DNA from 2 places in the Herbaspirillum sp. Her2 genome. Region 2 is predicted to be linked to the other one. Evidence: predicted binding sites of a transcription regulator. Region 2 holds the regulator's gene; the other holds the start of a gene.

Region 1 (9,881 bases), 790 kb from region 2:
TTCAGCGATTCCAGGCTGCCGGCCTTGAGCGACACCAGCAAGGGCGCCAGCCAGTCGCGGTCCAGGTGTTCCAGATGCTGCAGCCACAGGCCCCATTCCTCGGCCAGTGCCGCTTCGGCCAGCGCATCCAGTACCAGCAGGCGATGGCCACTGCCTTGGGCCACTTGGGCCGCACCACCGTCGGCGCGCTCTTCGCCGAAGGCGCGCAGCCAGCCGCGCAGGCCGAAGCGGGCGGCGTAAGTGGCGTCGGCGCGTACGCCAGCATCGGCTCCACCCCAGATCCAGATCGAATTGATGGCCTTCTGGCCGCGCATTTCGCGCTGTTCATTGAGCGACTCGGCAAACCACTGCATCTGCACTTCGTTCTGCAGCTTGCGCCAGGTCAGTTCGCCCGGTCCTTCCGGCATCCAGATGTCGACGTTGCGCCCGCTCGCGGCCGAGGGCGTGGAGGTGCGCAGCCCGGCCCAGGCGTCGGCCCGGATGAACCAGGTGCGGGCATCGCCATAGACCAGCTCATGGCCGATCTCGGTGAACAGGGGCAGGGCGGCGGCAAACAGGCGGCGCGATTCGTCCTCTTCCAACTGCAGCTGGCCGATGTCGGTCAGCACCAGGTGGTCACGCGCCACGTGGATGTGGGCCGGATGCAGCACGAACCAGTGACCGGCCGCAGGCGTGTGACCCAGGCGCTGCATCAGCGCGCTGGCGGCGGCGGGGCTGGAATCCTGGGGCGCGGGCGGCAGGCCGAAGCGCCGGGCCAGCCAGTGCTCATGCGGCAGGGCGCGCGAAAACGGGTCATGCGCCAGGCGTGGCGCAGCCTTGCCACGGCCCAGCAGCATGGCCAGGGCCGGTGCCTGGCTCTGCCGCAACAGGTCGCGCGCCAGTTCAGCCGGGGGCAGGGCAAAGGGAATGAGGATGTCGAGTTGATTCATGGGGCGCTATTTTAGCGGCTGGCGCGCCGCTTGGCCCCGGTTGCCTGAACAAGGCTTCACTTCAAAGCGGGGTCAGCCATTGTTCCAGGCCTTTTTTGCACGCTGGCGCACCAGCATGCGCACGCTGTCGGGCATGGGCGTGCGCGCGCCATTGGTCTCGGCCGAGAGCCACAGGCTGTCTTCGAAGAAGGGCAGCATGCGCGGCGTGATGAAGCGGCTGCGGATGCCGTTGACGTGGCGGTCGCCCTGCGCGGTCTGCTGGGTGATGTAGAAACGCTGCGGCACCACCAGGTGCAGATACTCCTTCGCACGCGTCATGGCCACGTACAGCAGGCGCCGCTCCTCGGCGATCTCGGCCTCGCTGCCGGTGGCCAGGTCCGACGGGATGCAGCCATCGACCACATTGAGCACGTGGACCGAGCGCCATTCCTGGCCCTTGGCGGAGTGGATGGTGGAGAGCGTCAGGTAATCCTCGTCGCGGTAGGGCGGAGCGGAGAAGTCGCTGCTGGCTTCGGGCGGATCCAGCGTCAGTTCGGTCAGGAATTTCTCGCGCGAGGCATAGCCATTGGCCAGCGCGGTCAGTTGCTCGATGTCGGCAGCGCGGGCGTCGGCGTCTTCATAGCGCTGCTCCAGGTGCGGCAGATACCAGTCGCGCGCGGCCTGGATGTCGGTCGGCCAGCTGGCACTGGCGCGGCGCATCAGGTCGTAGGTGTCGGCAAAGTCCTGCCATTGCAGGGCGATACTGGCGGGTGCGCCGAAGTTCAGCAGCGCATCGGCCGGGTCGCTGGCGGCGGCCATGAGGTCCAGTACCTTCCTGGCCGTAGCGGGACCGACCCCGGGAATCAGTTGCAGCGCCCGGAAGCCCGCCATGCGCCCGCTGGGATTGTGCGCCAGGCGCAGCAGCGAGAGCAGGTCCTTGATGTGGGTGCTTTCCAGGAATTTGAGTCCGCCGAACTTCACGAAGGGGATGTTGCGCCGGACCAGCTCCAGTTCCAACGCCGCGCTGTGGGTGGCGGTACGAAACAGCACCGCCTGGGATTTCAGGGTGAGCCCTTCTTCACGATGCGCCAGGATGCGGTTGGCGACCCAGCGCGCCTGTTCGGCCTCATCCGGGATGACCACCAGTTGCGGCTTCTGTGAGGACGGCTTGTCGCTCCAGAGCTGCTTGACGTGCCGTTCCGGCGCATCGGCGATGACGGCGTTGGAGGCCTGCAGGATGGGCTGCGTGGAGCGGTAATTCTGTTCCAGCGTCAACAGCCGCGCCGGCTGGGTGAACAGCTCGGGAAAATCGAGGATGTTGCGCACCGTCGCGCCCCGGAAGGAATAGATGGACTGGGCATCGTCACCCACGGCGGTCACGCCGGCGCCATCGGGCTTCATTCGTTGCAGGATCTCGGCTTGCAGGCGGTTGGTGTCCTGGTATTCATCCACCAGCACATGATCGAAGCGCGCCCCGACCGATTGCGCAATCTCGTGGTCGGATAGCATGTCGGCCCAGAACAGCAGCAGGTCGTCGTAATCGAGCACGTGCTGTGCTTCCTTGGCCTCGACATAACGGGTAAAAAGTTCGCCCAGCAGCCTCTCCCATTCCCGGCACCAGGGGAATTGTGTCTGCAGCACGGTGCCCAGGTCTTGCCGGGTATTGACCGCACGTGAATAAATCGACAGGCAAGTGCCCTTCAGCGGAAAACGCTTGTCGGTAGAGGACAGCCCCATCTCGTGGCGCAGCAGTCCGATCAGGTCTTCGGAATCGCCGCGATCCTGGATGGTGAAGTCTTCTTCCAGGCCGATGACGGCCGCGTACTCGCGCAACAGCCGCGCGCCGATGGCGTGGAAGGTGCCTGACCAGGGCAGTTGCGGCGGGCTGTCGGTGGCCGCCAGCCCCAGCACCTGGCGGATCACCTGGCCCACGCGCCGGCCCATGTCGGCCGCCGCCCGGCGCGAGAAGGTCAGCAGCAGGATGCGTTGCGGGTCGGCCCCGTCGAGGATCAGCCTGGCCACCCGGTGCGCCAGGGTATTGGTCTTGCCCGAACCGGCACCGGCCACGATGAGCAGCGGCGGCTGCTGTGCTGCTGGCAAGGCGCTGCCATGCTCGACCGCCTCGCGCTGCTGTGCGTTCAGGCGCGCAAACGGGTCGCGCTCGCCGGTGGGCGGGCTGCTGGTGTCGGGGACGTCCTGGGCGAGTTCGGGTGGCATGGTGCGGGGAAATTCATATCGGCGATGGCTGGGCAAGGAGGTACTGTATATATAACCAGTCCCGGATGCAACATCAGGCACATCCACTATATGAAACATCTTGGCGCGAACCTCTGCGGTAGAAGTGAATCTACAGGCTTCACGGCAGACGACCGACGGGTCCGGCGCGAGTATGGAGCAGACGGCCAGGGATGGGCCATGACTGCAAACTGTGGCAAACTTCGCGCTTTGTCTTCGCCCGTGTTGGCGTGCGGCCAGAGGATTGCGTCCCGGAACCGGGAGGCGAGGCCACTGGCAGCACATTGTGCAGGCCCTCTCCCGGAGCAATTTTGAGTCTGATTAAAAACCTGCCGTTCGAATGGCTGGTCGGCATCCGCTACACGCGGGCCGGCAAGCGCAGCGGCCGCAACAGTTTCATTTCCTTCATTTCCCTCATTTCCATGGCCGGCATCGCGCTGGGCGTGGCTGCCCTGATCGTGGTGCTGTCGGTCATGAATGGTTTCCAGAAGGAAGTGCGTGACCGCATGCTTTCCGTGCTGGCCCACATCGAAGTCTTCGATGCCTCCGGCTCCATGAAGGACTGGCAGGCGGTGGCCAAGCAGACCTTCCAGAACCCCGAGGTGCTGGGCGCTGCGCCCTATGTATCAGGCCAGGCCATGATGACGCGTGACGACAACCTGCGCGGAGTGCTGGTGCGCGGCGTGCTGCCCGAGGAAGAGCCCAAGGTCTCGGACGTGGCCAAGCAGGTCAAGCAGGGCAGTTTCGATTCTCTGAAACCCGGCGAATTCAACATCGTGATCGGCGGTGAGCTGGCGCGCGGCATGCGCGTGGGCCTGGGCGACAAGGTCACGGTGATCGTGCCGCAAGGGCAGGTGACCCCGGCCGGGGTCTTGCCGCGCCTGAAGCAATTCACGGTGACCGGGATCTTCGAGGCCGGCCATTATGAATTCGATTCGTCGCTGGCCTTCATCCAGCTGCAGGATGCCGAAACCCTGTTCCGTATGGATGCCCCCACCGGCGTGCGCCTGCGCATCCGCGACATGCTGCAGGCCCCGGAAGTGACCCAGCAGCTGGCGCGCACCCTGAGCGGCGACCTGTACCTGCGCGACTGGTCGCAGCAGAACAGCAACTGGTTCGCGGCCGTCAAGACTGAAAAGCGCATGATGTTCATCATCCTCGCGTTGATCATCGCCGTGGCGGCCTTCAATCTGGTGTCCACGCTGGTGATGACGGTCACCGACAAGCAGGCTGACATCGCCATCCTGCGCACGCTGGGGGCCTCTCCCGCCTCCATCATGAAGATTTTTGTGATTCAGGGGGCCCTGGTGGGCCTGGTCGGTACGGCCATCGGCGTCGGCCTGGGAGTGGTGGTGGCACTCAATATCGACGTGCTGGTACCGGCCATCGAGCGGGCTTTCCACGTGCAGTTCCTGCCCAAGAGCATTTACGTGATTTCTGAATTGCCATCCGAACTGATCTGGTCGGACGTCTATACCATCGGCGGTCTGGCCGTGGTGCTGGCCTTCCTGGCTACCTTGTATCCGAGCTGGGCAGCGGCCCGTGTCAAACCGGCGGAGGCGCTGCGCTATGAATAACAACGATCCGATCAAGAATCGCCAGGCCGTGCTGTCGTCGCGCGGCCTGGGCAAGACCTTCACTCAGGGCAAGTATTCGGTGAAGGTATTGGGCAATGTCGATATCGACGTCTACCATGGTGAACAAGTCGCCATCGTCGGTGCCTCGGGCTCCGGCAAGTCGACTTTGCTGCACCTGCTGGGCGGGCTCGATACGCCCAGCACCGGCACCGTCAGCCTGTTGGGCAAGGATTTCGCCAGCCTGGGCGAGAGCGAGCGCGGCACGCTGCGCAACCAGTCGCTGGGCTTTGTCTACCAGTTCCACCATCTGCTGCCGGAATTCTCGGCGCTGGACAACGTGGCCATGCCGCTGATGATTCGCCGCGTCAAGCGGGCCGAGGCGCAGGAGCAGGCGCGCGAGATGCTGGAGAAGGTCGGCCTGGCGCAGCGCGTGACGCACGTGCCGGGCGAGCTTTCCGGGGGCGAGCGCCAGCGGGTGGCCCTGGCGCGCGCGCTGGTGACGCGTCCGGCCTGCGTGCTGGCCGATGAGCCGACCGGCAATCTCGACCGCAGCACGGCCGATCGCACCTTCGAACTGATGATCGAACTCTCGCGCACGCTGGGCACGGCCTTCGTGATCGTGACCCACGACATCGAACTGGCAGGCCGCTGCGCGCGCGTATTGCGCTTGTCCGACCAGGGCCTGAAAGTGGCCGGTCAGCAGCCTTGATGCATTCCGGGTAAGCTATCGCCTTTGACGCCGCCGTCTTGATACAAGACGGCGGTGTGCTTTTGAAGACACGAATACCTGTACAGACGGAAACTGGAGCAAGACAATGAACACCCGCCAATGGCTAGAGACCCTGGTCGCCTTCGATACCACCAGCCGCAACTCCAACCTGGAACTGATCACCACCGTGCGTGACAGCCTGGAAAAGCAAGGCATCTCCTCCTGGCTGGCGCACAACAAGGAGCAGACCAAGGCCAACCTGTTCGCCACCTTGCCCGCTACCGCCGGCGCCAATGCCGGCAGCACTGAAGGCGGCATCGTGCTCTCCGGCCATACCGACGTGGTGCCGGTGGATGGCCAGAAATGGGATACCGATCCCTTCAAGTTGACCGAGAAGGATGGCAGCCTGTTCGGCCGCGGCACTTGCGACATGAAGGGTTTCATCGCGACCTCGCTGGCGCTGGTGCCGGAATTCCTGGCCATGCCGCGTGTAAAGCCGATTCACCTGGCGTTTTCCTATGATGAAGAAATCGGCTGCATTGGCGCGCCCGTGATGCTGGAAGAAATCGTCAAGCGCGGCATCAAGGTCGATGGCTGCGTGGTGGGTGAGCCCACCAGCATGAACGTGGTGGTGGCGCACAAGGGCATCAACGTGTTTGCCTGCAAGGTGCACGGCAAGTCCGCGCACTCGTCGCTGACCCCGCAGGGCTGCAACGCCATCGAGCACGCCGCACGCCTGATCTGTGCCATCCGCGATTTCGCCGATGGCTACAAGGCCAATGGCCCGTATGACCAATTCTTCGATGTGCCCTTCAGCACCATGACCACCAATCAGATCCGTGGCGGCATCGCGGTCAACACCATTCCCGAGCTGTGTGAATTTACTTACGAATTCCGCAACCTGCCCGGCATGAGAGTGGCCGACATCCAGGCGCAGATCGACAAGTATATCGCCGAGGTGCTGCTGCCCAAGATGCGCAGCGAATTCCCGGAAGCCCGCGTGGAGATCGACAACTTCGCCGGCAGCCCGGCGCTGGAAGCGGTCGAGCAGGCGGCCATCACCGAGCTGGTGCGCGCACTGACGGGGGATCGCGAAACCCGCAAGGTGGCCTATGGCACCGAAGCAGGCCTGTTCCAGCAGATCGGCATCCCGACCATCGTCTGCGGTCCTGGCGACATCGGCAATGCCCACAAGCCCAACGAGTTCGTGACACTGTCGCAGATGGAGCGCTGCGAGCAGTTCCTGCGCAAGCTGGGCAAGTCGCTGCAGCCGGCCTGATCAAGCCTGATCGGTGCGGCCGGGTAGCGTGCTAGACGAAGGACGCGAGCGATCGCGTCCTTTTTTCATGTCCGCGCGTGAAGGATCTGGTATTTCTTTACCATTGTTAATTACTGCAAGAGGGCGTTAGACGGTAAACTGCGCGGGTTGAAGCCGGTTCAAACCGGCTATGCTGTTCAAACAACAAGACGCTTCGGGGGAAGCGAGCCGCATCAGCAGCCTGGCTGAATCATGCGATCGCGGCCCCTGCGGCGGGTGTCGTTATCCGGAACCGCTGCCCTGAGGCCGGTCTTCCGATTTTCGCCAAGCCAGCACATGTGGGTCGATACGCACTGCCATCTCGACGCCGGGGAATTCGGCGAACGTTCCGCTGCCGTGGCCGCCGAGGCTGCGCAGGCCGGCGTGCGCGCCATCGTCATTCCCGCCATCGCCAAAGTGAACTTCAAGGAAGTCGGACGGCTTGCGCGCGAAGTCGGCAATGCCGTCTATGCGCTGGGCATTCATCCGCTTTACGTCCCCACTGCCAAGGAATCCGATCTGGAGATCTTGCGTACGGCCATCGGCGAGGCGCTGGACGATCCGTTGTTCGTGGGGATCGGTGAGATCGGGCTGGATTTCTTCGTGCCGGCCCTGAAAGAAGCGCCGCTGCGCGAGAAGCAGGAATTCTTCTTTGCCGAGCAGCTCAAGCTGGCACGCGACTTCGACCTGCCGGTGCTGCTGCATGTGCGGCGTTCGCAGGACATCATCCTCAAATACCTGCGCCGCATCCGCGTGCCGGGTGGCATCGCCCATGCCTTCAATGGCAGCGACCAGCAGGCCCGGACCTTCGTTGAGCTGGGGCTGCACCTGGGATTTGGCGGCGCCATGACTTTCCCGCGTTCGCTGCAGATCCGCCGGCTGGCGACCGAATTGCCCTTGTCCTCGATCGTGCTGGAAACCGACGCGCCGGATATTTCACCGGCCTGGCGGCATCCCGGCATCAACACCCCGGACCAGATCCCGCGCATCGGTGAAGTCCTGGCCGAGCTGCGCCAGCTGCCGCTGCAGGAGATCGCCGCCGCCACCACCGCCAATGCCCGGGCCGCGTTGCCGCGCCTGGCGCATGCAGGATTGCCGCTCTGATGCGCGCGCTGATCATCGGGTTTGCCATCGGCGTGGGATTGCTGCAGGTGCAGGGCCAGTTGCCGGGCACCGAATGGTATGCGGTCGGGCTGGTGCTGGCGCTCTTGCTGGGTTTGACGGCCTGGAAGTTCTGGCAGCCCTGGCTGCGGGTGCCCCTGTTGCTGACCTGTGGTGCCTGGCTGGGCTTCCTGTGGGCGGCTTCCTTTGCCCTGTATTACCTCGATCAGGAGCTCCCCAAAGCCTGGGAAGGACGTGATATCACCGTCATCGGTACCGTCGCGGATTTGCCTGCGCATACCGAGCAGGGCGTGCGCTTCCGTTTCGATGTGGAGCAGGTGGTGGTACAGGGGGGCGTGAAGCCGCCGGTGCCGCCCCGGCTGGCGCTGTCCTGGTACGGCAACCAGCGCTACCAGCAGCCCTCCGAGGATGGCGAGCAGGCCGCGCCGCCCAGGATGGCCGTGCCCGACCTGCGGCCGGGTGAGCGCTGGCGCTTGCAGCTGCGGCTCAAGCGTCCCCATGGCAATGCCAATCCGGATGGCTTCGACTACGAGCTGTGGCTGCTGCAGGACGATGTGCGAGCCACCGGCTACGTGGTGGGCCGTCCGGCGGCCTCGGGTGCTGCGCTGACGGCGCTCAATCGCCGTGTCGACGACTTCGTTTGGACGCCTTCCCATATGATCGACAGCGCCCGCGGCTGGCTGCGCGACCGCATCTACTCGGCGCTGCCCGGCGCCCCCTATGCCGGCGTGATCGCAGCGCTGGTCATGGGCGACCAGCGCGGCATCAACCAGGCGGACTGGACCGTGTTCAATCGCACCGGCATCGGCCATCTGATGGCCATCTCCGGCCTGCACATCACCATGCTGGCTGCCTTGTGTGGCGGTCTGGCAAGCTGGCTGTGGCGGCGCTCCTTCTTCACGGGGGCGCAATTGCCGCTGCGGCTGCCGGCCCAGAAGGTGGCGGTGATCGTCGGGATGGGGGCGGCGTTCATCTACGTGTTGCTGGCCGGGTTCGGGGTGCCGGCGCAGCGCACGCTGTACATGCTGATCGTGGTCGGGATCGCTTTCTGGCGCGGCCGCATCGTGCGCGTCTCGGTGGTGCAGTGCCTGGCCTTGGCACTGGTCTTGCTGCTGGATCCCTGGGCGGTGCTGTGGCCGGGCTTCTGGCTTTCCTTCGGTGCGGTGGCCTTGTTGCTGTATGGCTCGGTCGGGCGCATGCAGCCGCCGCAGGCCATGGCCGCTGCCGCTTCGCACAAGCACTGGTGGTCGGCGCTGCTGCAGCGGATCAAGCAAGCCGGTTATGCCCAATACGTCGTCACGCTGGGACTGGTGCCGCTGACGGTGCTCTTGTTCGGACAATATTCGCTGGTCAGCCCGATTGCCAATGCGGTGGCCATTCCGCTGGTCTCGCTGGTGATCACGCCGCTGGCGCTGCTGGGCAGCATCCTGCCGGCCGTGCTCGCGCAATTCGTGCTGCAGGTGCCGCATCAACTGCTGGTCTGGCTGGCCGAATTCCTGCAGGGGCTCAATGCCATGCCCTGGGCCGTGTGGCAAACGCCGCTGCCCAGCACCTGGATGTTTGCCCTGGCCCTGGGCGGAACCCTGCTGGTGCTGGCACCGCGCGGCTGGCCGGTGCGCTGGCTGGGCCTGTTCGGCTGGTTGCCTTTGCTGCTCAATGCCCCGGTAGCGCCGGCGGAAGGAAGCATGCGTGTGACTGCCTTCGACGTCGGGCAGGGGATGGCGGTGCTGGTGGAGACGCCGGGCCATCGCCTGCTCTACGACACAGGCCCGTATTACACGGCCGAGTCGGACGGGGCCACGCGGGTGATCCTGCCATACCTGCGTGCGCGCGGGATCGACCATCTGGATCGCGTGGTGATTTCACACAATGACAACGATCATTCCGGCGGGGCGGTATCGCTCTTCAGGCATTTGCCGGTTGACAGCGTCTATTCTTTGCTGTCGCCGGACAGCCCGATCCTGCGCGCCGCCCCCGAGCACACGCGCTGCCAGGCCGGACAAACCTGGAACTGGGATGGCATCGGCTTTACC
Region 2 (9,881 bases):
ATCACGGTAAATGAACAAAATAACGTCAGCATCCTGTTCGATAGCGCCTGATTCGCGCAAGTCGGACATCACGGGACGCTTGTTGGGACGTTGTTCCAGCGAGCGGTTCAGCTGCGACAGCGCGATCACCGGGCAGTTGAGTTCCTTGGCCAGGCCCTTCAGACTACGCGAGATTTCCGAGATTTCGGAGGCGCGGTTTTCAGAAGAGCTGCCGCCGTTGCCCGACATCAGCTGCAGGTAGTCGATGATGATCAGGCCCAGCTTGCCGCATTGGCGCGCCAGGCGGCGCGAACGGGCGCGCAATTCGATGGGCGACAGCGCCGGCGTTTCGTCGATGTAGAACTGCGCATCGTTCATCTTCTGGATGGCGTGCGTCAGGCGCGGCCAGTCTTCGTCCAGCAGGCGGCCGGTACGCAGGCGGTGCTGGTCCAGGCGTCCGACCGAACCCAGCATACGCATGGCCAACTGCGCGCCACCCATTTCCATGGAGAACACGGCGACCGGCAGGCCCGACTCGATGGCGACATGTTCGCCGATGTTGATCGAGAAAGCGGTCTTACCCATGGAAGGACGGCCGGCGACGATGATCAGGTCGCCCGGCTGCAGGCCGGAGGTCATCTTGTCCAGATCCATGAAACCGGTCGGAACGCCGGTGATGTCGCTGGTATTGTCGCGATTGTAAAGTTCGTCGATGCGCTCGACCACTTGCGTGAGCAGCGGCTGGATTTCCATGAAGCCCTGAGAGCCGCGCGACCCTTCTTCGGCGATGGCGAAGATCTTGGATTCGGCCTCGTCCAGCATGGACTTCACATCCTTGCCCTGCGGATTGAAGGCATTGCCGGAAATCTCGTCGGCCACGGTGATGAGCTTGCGCAGAATGCCGCGATCACGGACGATCTCGGCATAGCGGCGGATGTTGGCCGCAGAAGGCGTGTTTTGCGCCAGTGCATTCAGATAAACCAGCCCGCCCACTTCTTCAGCCTTGCCACTGGTGGACATGGCTTCGTAGACGGTGATGACGTCGGCCGGCTTGGTACTGTTGATGAGCTTGACGATGTGCTCGAAGATGATGCGGTGATCGTAGCGGTAAAAGTCTTCAGCGCTGACGAAGTCGGCGATACGGTCCCAGGCTGCGTTGTCCAGCAGCAGGCCGCCCAGCACCGATTGCTCGGCCTCGATGGAGTGGGGCGGCACACGGAGCGCATCGAGCTGGGGGTCCGATGACTCTCTCTGGCCACGGAAAAATTCTGGATTGCCGCGGGACGATTCTTTCATGGCGCGCATTATAACCTGCTGATGTGAAGCCGTAGGTCCGGCCGAACGTTTTTGCACGACCAGATGCTTCATGCGAACGAATGCAATATGAAGCCATTGACAAGCCGCGCCATGACGATGGCCAGTGGCGGCGTGTCTTGGTACAACTGACAATAAAAAAGCCAGGCGAACCCGGCTTTTCTATTGCAAAACGAATTGCAGCAAACAGGCGTATTACGCTTGCTCGCCCTTGACTGCGATGGTGACATCGACCACCACGTCGGTGTGCAGAGCCACCGACACGGGGTGTTCGCCAACGGTCTTCAGCGGGCCGTTGGGCAGGCGCACTTGCGACTTCTCGACAGCAAAACCCTTCTTGCCCAGGGCTTCAGCGATGTCGAAGTTGGTCACGGAACCGAACAGACGGCCGTCAACGCCGGCCTTCTGCGACACTTCCACGGTAGCGCCGGCCAGCTTTTCGCCTTGGGCTTGGGCAGCGGCCAGCTTCTCGGCGGCAGCCTTTTCCAGATCAGCGCGCTTGGCTTCGAATTCAGCGATGGCTGCATCGGTAGCACGGCGGGCCTTGCGTTGGGGGATCAGGAAGTTGCGTGCGAAACCGTCCTTGACGCGCACGACATCACCCAGACCGCCGAGATTCACGATTTTTTCCAACAGAATGACTTGCATGTTTTTCTCCTATTTCTCGACGCTGATTAGGCGTTGTGCAGATCGGTGTACGGCAGCAGGGCCAGGTAACGCGCGCGCTTGATGGCGGTGTCAACTTGACGCTGGTAGTGGGCCTTGGTACCGGTCAGGCGTGCCGGCATGATCTTGCCGTTTTCCTGGACGAAGTCCTTCAGGGTGTCCACGTCCTTGTAATCGACCTGTTCAACGCCAGCGGCGGTGAAACGGCAGAATTTCTTGCGCTTGAACAGCGGGTTTTGCTGTTGGCGCTTGTTTTTCAGCTTGCTTTTATCGAACTTTTTACCGAATGCCATGGTTGGCTCCTGTATCTAAAAATTGGGTAAGGTCTGTTTGGCTACCTTGCGCCGCTCAATCCGGCGCGACCGGGCCAAAATCAACGATATGAAACACGACGCTCTTGCTGTTGCGATTCCTGCGGGCCAAAAAGCCGGTGAACCGGAAGACTTCACCCAGTGCCGCCCTGTTGAGCGCACCGGAGATTTCCCCCGCTGCCAGCGCCGCGATCTCGAATTCGACCTGACGCTTCATGCCAGCCTCCGTCTGCTCCGACTGATGCTGCAACCTGGCAGTGACAATCGGGATACCGGCCGGCGTATAACGCAATACATCACGTTCGGCCAGGCTGGCGATGACTTGAAGCTGGTTCACTCTCCGCTATGGTGTCGCAGCGCTTAAGCTGCCGGAGCTTCGGTACGGCTCTTGGCCGCGTCTTCCTTCTGCACTGCCTTCAGGATGGGCGAAGGACCGGTTTCGGCCTTCTTCATCTTGACGGTCAGGTGGCGCAGGACGGCGTCGTTGAACTTGAAGCCGGTTTCGATTTCAGCCAGCGTTTCGCTGTCGACTTCGATGTTCAGGCAGACGTAGTGAGCCTTGGCCAGCTTCTGGATCTGGTAAGCCAGTTGGCGACGGCCCCAATCTTCGACACGGTGGACCTTGCCGCCGCGGGTGGTGACGATGCCCTTGTAACGCTCGATCATCGCCGGCACTTGCTCGCTTTGGTCCGGGTGGACGATAAATACGATTTCATAATGACGCATGTAGACTCCTTATGGACTTATTGAAGACGCCCACCCCGGCGTCAAGACGGGTGTGGGAAGAGGAAAACCCGAGATCATACTAGGTTTCCGTCCTGACAGCAATGCCAGCGTCACGCCACTGCGGCCGCGGGGCCACAACGCGGGCCCTGCACATCGCCGCCAGCGGCTCAAAACCAGATTCTTCAGTTGCAGCGCGCTCTATATAAATGAGAAAGCTTGCCTTTTCCGCCCCGGAATATGCATGTTGCCGTTGACACAAGGATTGCACCTGTATAAAAATACAGACTGTTCATCCAGACAGCCTTCCCTCCGAGAAAGGCCACCCTCATGCTCAAACTGACTGCGCGCCAGGAACAGATCCTGAACCTGATCAAGAACGCCATCGAGAACACCGGCTTCCCTCCCACGCGTGCAGAGATCGCTGCCGAGTTGGGCTTCCGTTCCGCCAACGCCGCCGAAGAGCATCTGCAGGCCCTGGCCCGCAAGGGCGCCATCGAGATTTCCCCCGGCACCTCGCGCGGCATCCGCCTGCGCGAATCAGGTACCACAGGCATCAGTACTGCACGCCAGATGGCCCTGCCCCATCCCGCCCTGATGCAGCTGAGCCTGCCGCTGATCGGGCGCGTCGCAGCGGGCTCCCCCATCCTGGCCCAGGAACACGTGGAAAAGACTTACCAGGTCGACCCGGCCATGTTCCCGGCCAAGCCCGACTACCTGCTCAAGGTGCGCGGCATGTCCATGCGCGACGCCGGCATCCTGGACGGCGACCTGCTGGCCGTGCGGCGCGCCGACCAGGCGCGCAATGGCCAGATCGTGGTGGCCCGCCTGGCTGACGAGGTCACGGTCAAGCGCTACCAGAAGAGCGGCAGCGTCATCACCCTCTTCCCCGAGAATCCGGAATTCGAGCCCATCATCGTCAAGCCGGAAGACGACCAGTTCGCACTCGAAGGACTGGCCGTGGGATTGCTGCGCAGCTGGAACTGAATTCAGGCCGGCGCGCAGGCCCGACCGCAGGAAAGACGCTGCCAGCGGCGACTGATCGCTTGTTTATGCATGAACCTCCGCTTAAAACGGAGGTTTTTTGCTTTCTATTTAGCTCTTCACCTGTGACCGGTTACGCATATCATCCTTGCTGGACAGCTATGCCCGGCGCAATGGATGCGCCCAACCAAGAGGACCCTTTTCGATGTCGACGCGCAAGAGCAGCAACAAGCACGGCAAACATATTCCGGCCCCGGCGGCCGCCAAGTCCAACCTGCAGGATCTGCTGGACGTTCGCAAATGTCTGGACCTGCTCGACAATCGCAAGACCGAGGAAGCCAAGACGATCTGTACAGCCGTACTGGCCCGCGCCCCCAATCTGGTGTTTGCCAACCACGCGCGCGGACTGATCGCCATGCAGGAAGGCCAGTTCGCCCAAGCCGAGCAATACCTGCGCAAGGCCATCGAGGCCGATCCGAACAACGCCGAATACCTGAGCAACCTGGCCGGCACGGTGCTGAGTCAGGATCGCATCGACGAGTCCATCGCCATCTACGAGCGCGCCATCGCCATCGACAAGGAGAACCGGGCGGCACGCATCGGCCTGGCCAATGCCCTGCACGAAAAGAATGATCCGGAAGCCTCGATCAAATATTTCGAGGATGCGGCCCGACGCGAACCGAATGCGCCGGGCCCGCTGTCGCACCTGGGCCGCGCCCTGATCGACGCACGGCGCTTTGACGAGGCGGTCGCCACGATTCTGAAGTCGCTCGAATACCAGATCAATTTCGCTCCCTCCCACACCGCCCTGGGCGAAGCCTTTCATGCCATGGAGATGTACAAGGAGGCCGTAGAGTCCCACAAGACCGCCATCCTGCTCGATCCCCAGGACACCTACGCCCACAACAAGATCGCCGATAGTTATCTGAAAATCAACAAAATCGAAGAAGCTCACGAACACCTGCTGCGCGTCATCGAGATCGCGCCCAAGGATCCGAATGGCTACGTCAAGCTCGGTTCAAGCTACTTCAACACGGGCGACCGCTTCGACGATGCCATGCGCATGTTCAAGCAGGCCCTGGCGCTGGACCCCAAGCACGCCCTCACCTACAACAACATCGGCGCGATCCAGCACGATCATGGCGATTATGACGATGCGCTCGGCAATTTCCGCACGGCATTGGCGCTGCGGCCGAATTACCCGACCGCCAAGCACAACCTGGCACTGACCCTGTTGCTGCGCGGACAGTTCGAGGAAGGCTGGGAGTGCCACGAGAGCCGCCTCACCACCAAGGAACGCGCCCACGTCTACCGCCTGATCCACAAGCTGTTCGAGGTCATTCCGAAATGGGATGGCAAGTCCTCGCTGGCGGGCAAGCGCATCCTGCTGATGCACGAGCAAGGCTTTGGCGACAGCATCCAGTTCCTGCGCTATGCCCGCTTGCTCATGGAGCAAGGTGCCAGCGTGGCGCTGCATGTGAAGAATCCTCTGTACCGCCTGTTCCAATCCTTCACACCGGCAGTGACACTGGTGCGCGAAAGCGACCCCCTGCCACCCTGCGACTGCGCCTATGTGCTCATGAGCCTGCCCTATGCCCTGCGCACCCATAGCGTAGAGGATATCCCGCGCTATGCGAAAGGCTATCTGTCTGCCGATGCGTCGCTGGCGGCGCACTGGAAGCAGAAGATTTCCACCTTGACACGATCAGCGGACAATCTGCGCGTCGGCATCGTCTGGGGCGGCAATCCGGAGCATGGCAATGACCGCCATCGCTCGATTCCGCTGGAGAAAGTCAAGCAGTTGTTTGAAATTCCCAGGATGGAGTTTTATTCATTACAAAAAGGCAAGCCGGCAGACGGCCTGAAGGAATTGCCGACCGATTGGCCCGTCTTTGACCTGGGCAATGAGTGCCAGGACTTCGCCGATACCGCTGCCGCCATCAGCAATCTTGACCTGGTCATCTGCGTGGATACCTCGGTGGCCCACCTGGCCGGAGCACTAGGCCACCCCACCTGGGTACTGCTGCCGCATGTCCCCGACTGGCGGTGGCTCAACGACCGCGATGATTCCCCGTGGTATCCCGGCATGCGCCTGTTCCGCCAGCCGGCAGTCAGCGATTGGGACTCGGTCCTGAAAAAGGTTGGCGAAGAATTAACGCTGCTGCAACATAAGAAAGCCCAAGGCTGAGCTGGCAAGGAGCGCCCAGCCATTGCAGGAAACCGCCCTTCCCGGGCGGTTTTTGCTTTTCGGAACATTTTTCTTGGCCGCAACAGCAATTTTCCTAAAGTTTTTGGAATTGCCGTCGAAAAAGGATTTGCTTGGAGTTTCAAAGCACGCAGTTTTAGTTCGGAAAGCCTTGAAAAAGATTTTTTGCAAAAGCCCTAAACTTTTTCCAAGACTGCCCGATAAAGCAATCAACAGAGGTTGAAACGCCTGGGGCTCATGGGTAGAAGACCAACGTTAGGCACTGAAACTCGGATCATCGGTCTCAAATCTTAGGAGAATTAACATGGCAGCAGTCATTAATACCAATATTCCGTCGCTCAATACGCAACGGAACCTGAATTCCTCGCAGTCGTCGCTCAATACCTCGATCCAACGTCTGTCGTCCGGCCTGCGCGTCAACAGCGCCAAGGACGACGCCGCCGGCCTGGCCATCGCCGACCGCATGAACTCCCAGATCAAGGGTCTGGCAGTTGCACAACGTAACGCCAACGACGGTATCTCGATGGCGCAAACCGCTGAAGGCGCTCTGTCGACCGTCGGCGACAACCTGCAGCGTATGCGTGAACTGGCTGTGCAAGCAGCCAACGGCACCAACAGCGCACAAGACCGCAAGACCCTGAACGACGAATACACCCAGCTGTCGCAGGAAGTGTTCCGTGTTCTGAACGGCACCAGCTTCAACGGCCAGAACCTGTTCACCGGTGTTGGCCAAGGCGCATCGGCCGGTACTGGCTCCGACGCCAACAACGTGTCGGCCTCCCTGACCCTGTCGTTCCAGGTCGGCGCCAACGTGCAAGACAACAAGCTGAACGACCAGATCACCATCACCCTGGATGACCTGTCGAACAACTCCACCATCGCTACCGTCATCGGCACCAGCGCCAAGGGCCTGATCGGTCTGGGCGACACCTCCGGCGTGAGCACCGCGCAAGCGACCTACACCTCGGCCAAGGCTGCCCTGGACAACCTGTTCGCTACCGGTTCGTCCCTGTCCTCCTCGGCACTGGCTTCGTCGGCCGTGACCCTGCAAGCTGCCGTTGACAGCGCCAAGCTGTCGCTGGATCAGGCAGTTGCCGCCCCGTCCGCTCAGAGCGACGCTCAGAAGGCCATCCAGAACCTGGACAAGGCCATCAGCCTGATCTCCTCCAAGCGTGCAGAATTCGGTGCAGTGCAGAACCGCTTCAGCGCGGTCATCAGCAACCTGCAAGTGTCGAGCGAAAACATCACCGCGTCGCGCAGCCGTATCATGGATACCGACTACGCGCAGGAAACCGCGAACCTGACCCGTGCGCAGATCCTGCAGCAAGCTGGTACCGCGATGCTGTCGCAGGCCAACTCGGCACCGCAGCAGGTTCTCTCGCTGTTGAAATAAGCCAGATAGCTAGGTAGGATGACGTGCGGGGGATAGACCTTATTCTCCGCACGTTCCTTTAAGGAAGGGAGTAGTACCATGTCGATTGCCCCACTTAATATCACTGCTGCTGGTGACTCCGGTACTGCCTATGCAGCACCGAAGACCGCCGAGAAGCCCGATCCCGTGGTATCGACGGTCGCACCGGCGGCCACTCCGGAAGCACGCCGCGCAACCGAAAGTGAAGTCAACGATGCCGTCGGCAAGTTGAACGACTTTGCGGCCGCCAATGCTGCCGCACTGAATTTCTCGAAAGACCAGGACACCGGCAAGACCATCATCAAGGTTGTCGATACGGCTACTGACACCGTGATTCGCCAGATTCCCAGCGAAGAAGCGATTGCCATCGCCAAATCGATCGACAAGATGCAAGGCTTGCTGATCAAGGAAAAGGCTTGAGTATCCCCTCGAGTCTGGTACGAACTGCAGTGGCTGAACAACCGCATGCGTCAATGCCCGTCCATTGCGCATGACGGAATCGGCTACCCCAGTTCATAACGGATTCAGATAGTTATTCCGCACAGCGTCCCTCTGCCCTACCCGACGCCGTACTTGAGAGCCCATCTCCTCTTGACCGCGCTGGACAACCGCACAGCGCTGTGCCTCACGCAAAGTTTCAGGAGTTGAACCGTGGCGACTTCCACCGGCACCATTTCCACATCGGCAGGCCCGCTCGATGTTTCCACACTGGTCAGTCAACTGATCTCGGCCGAAAGCCAGACACAGCTGACGCCGCTGACCACCCAGGCGAGCAGCTACAACACCCTCATTTCCGCCTATGGCAGCCTCAAGAGCGCATTGTCGAGCTATCAGTCGGCCATCACCTCACTGACCTCGGCCAGCTTCAGCTCCCAGAAGAGTTCGGTAAGCAACGCCGGCACCGGCACCACGCTGACCACCGACCCGTTCACCGCCGATGTCAACAGCGACGATTCGACCAAGATCCTGGCGCAGAAACTGCAGTCGGCCGGCGTAAGCAGCGGCACGACCTACAACGCCGGCGATTCGATCGCCATCAAGATCGGCACCAATTCGCCCACCTTCATCACCCTGCAAGCCAACTCGACCCTGGCTGGCGTACGTGATGCGATCAATGCCTCCAAGGCAGGCGTCACCGCCTCCATCACCACCGATGGCAGTGGCGACCACCTGGTCCTGGAATCGGCCACCGGCGGCACAGCCAACACCATCAAGGTCACGGCCAACAACAGCCTGTCCGCATTTGCCTATGATCCGTCGAGCTCGACACCGAGCACCATGACGCAGATCCAGGCCCCGCGCGACGCCACCAAAGCCGCATCCGGCACCTACTCGGTGGCCGTGTCGCAACTGGCGCAAACGGCCAAATTGAGCTCGGCCAGCATCACGCCGGGCACGACCTTTGACAACGGCATTCTGGCCATCAAGACCGGCACCGGTTCCACCGCGATCATCCAGCCTGCCACCAACACTCTGGCTGGCGTGCGCGATGCCATCAACAGCAGCGATGCCGGCGTGAACGCCACCATCGTCAGCGACGGCACCAACGACCACCTGGTGATTACTGCCAAGGACAGCGGCGCGGCCAATACCATCAAGATCACCGGCACCGGCAATTATTCCGTCTTCAGCGCCGACCCCAGCGGGACCGTGATCTCGCCCAACGTCAGCACCAGCCAGACTTACAGCTCCGGCACGCTGAGCCTGAAGGTAGGCGACACCACGGTGGCCATCAACCCGACCGCCAATGGCAGCGGCAACATTGACCTGAACCAGGTCATGAGCGCCATCAACAGCGCCAGCGCAGGCGTGACCGCCTCCATCAGCAACGACGGCACCAACAACCACCTGGTACTGACTCCGACTGGCAGCAGTGCGACGGCGGCAGTCTCGCTGACCGGCAGCGGCGATTATTCGGGACTGACCATGAGCGGCATGGGCCAGTTGCTCAAGGCGCAGGACGCCAAGCTGTCCATCGACGGCGTGGCGGTGACCAGCACCAGCAACAAGGTCGAGAACGCGATCTCAGGCGTGACACTCAATCTGGCCAAGGTCACCACCTCTTCTGACAACTTCACCCTGAACATCAGCAACGACACCTCCGGCATCACCACCGCCGCCAACAGCTTCGTGACGGCCTACAACACGCTGGCCAAGGCAGTGGCCGGGATGACTGCGCAGACGCCCTCCACCACCCTGGGCCAGGCCAACAACTCGGCTCCGCTGGCCAGCGAGTCGTCGGTGCAGACCATCATGAACCAGCTGCGCAATACCCTGTTCGCCACAG

The links. Region 2 encodes LexA, which represses DNA repair genes until DNA is damaged. Its sites were predicted from a motif close to ACTGTATNNNNATACAGT; they were not measured.
Region 1: a site for LexA is predicted at 3,168-3,185, ahead of ACWHXP_RS06035 (ATP-dependent helicase). Genes of this name have one in related genera too.

What each region holds. Positions count from the first base shown of each region.
Region 1 covers NZ_CM176331.1:1,320,182-1,330,062, forward strand. The annotation lists gene ACWHXP_RS06030 (hypothetical protein) at 1-929, opposite strand, end outside; gene ACWHXP_RS06035 (ATP-dependent helicase) at 1,002-3,125, opposite strand; gene ACWHXP_RS06040 (lipoprotein-releasing ABC transporter permease subunit) at 3,455-4,720, shown strand; gene lolD (lipoprotein-releasing ABC transporter ATP-binding protein LolD) at 4,713-5,429, shown strand; gene argE (acetylornithine deacetylase) at 5,536-6,708, shown strand; gene ACWHXP_RS06055 (TatD family hydrolase) at 7,024-7,830, shown strand; gene ACWHXP_RS06060 (DNA internalization-related competence protein ComEC/Rec2) at 7,830-9,881, shown strand, end outside.
Region 2 covers NZ_CM176331.1:2,107,891-2,117,771, forward strand. The annotation lists gene ACWHXP_RS09520 (replicative DNA helicase) at 1-1,284, opposite strand, end outside; gene rplI (50S ribosomal protein L9) at 1,489-1,941, opposite strand; gene rpsR (30S ribosomal protein S18) at 1,968-2,252, opposite strand; gene priB (primosomal replication protein N) at 2,308-2,607, opposite strand; gene rpsF (30S ribosomal protein S6) at 2,631-2,996, opposite strand; gene lexA (transcriptional repressor LexA) at 3,324-3,980, shown strand; gene ACWHXP_RS09550 (tetratricopeptide repeat protein) at 4,183-6,165, shown strand; gene ACWHXP_RS09555 (flagellin N-terminal helical domain-containing protein) at 6,488-7,576, shown strand; gene ACWHXP_RS09560 (flagellar protein FlaG) at 7,655-8,014, shown strand; gene fliD (flagellar filament capping protein FliD) at 8,246-9,881, shown strand, end outside.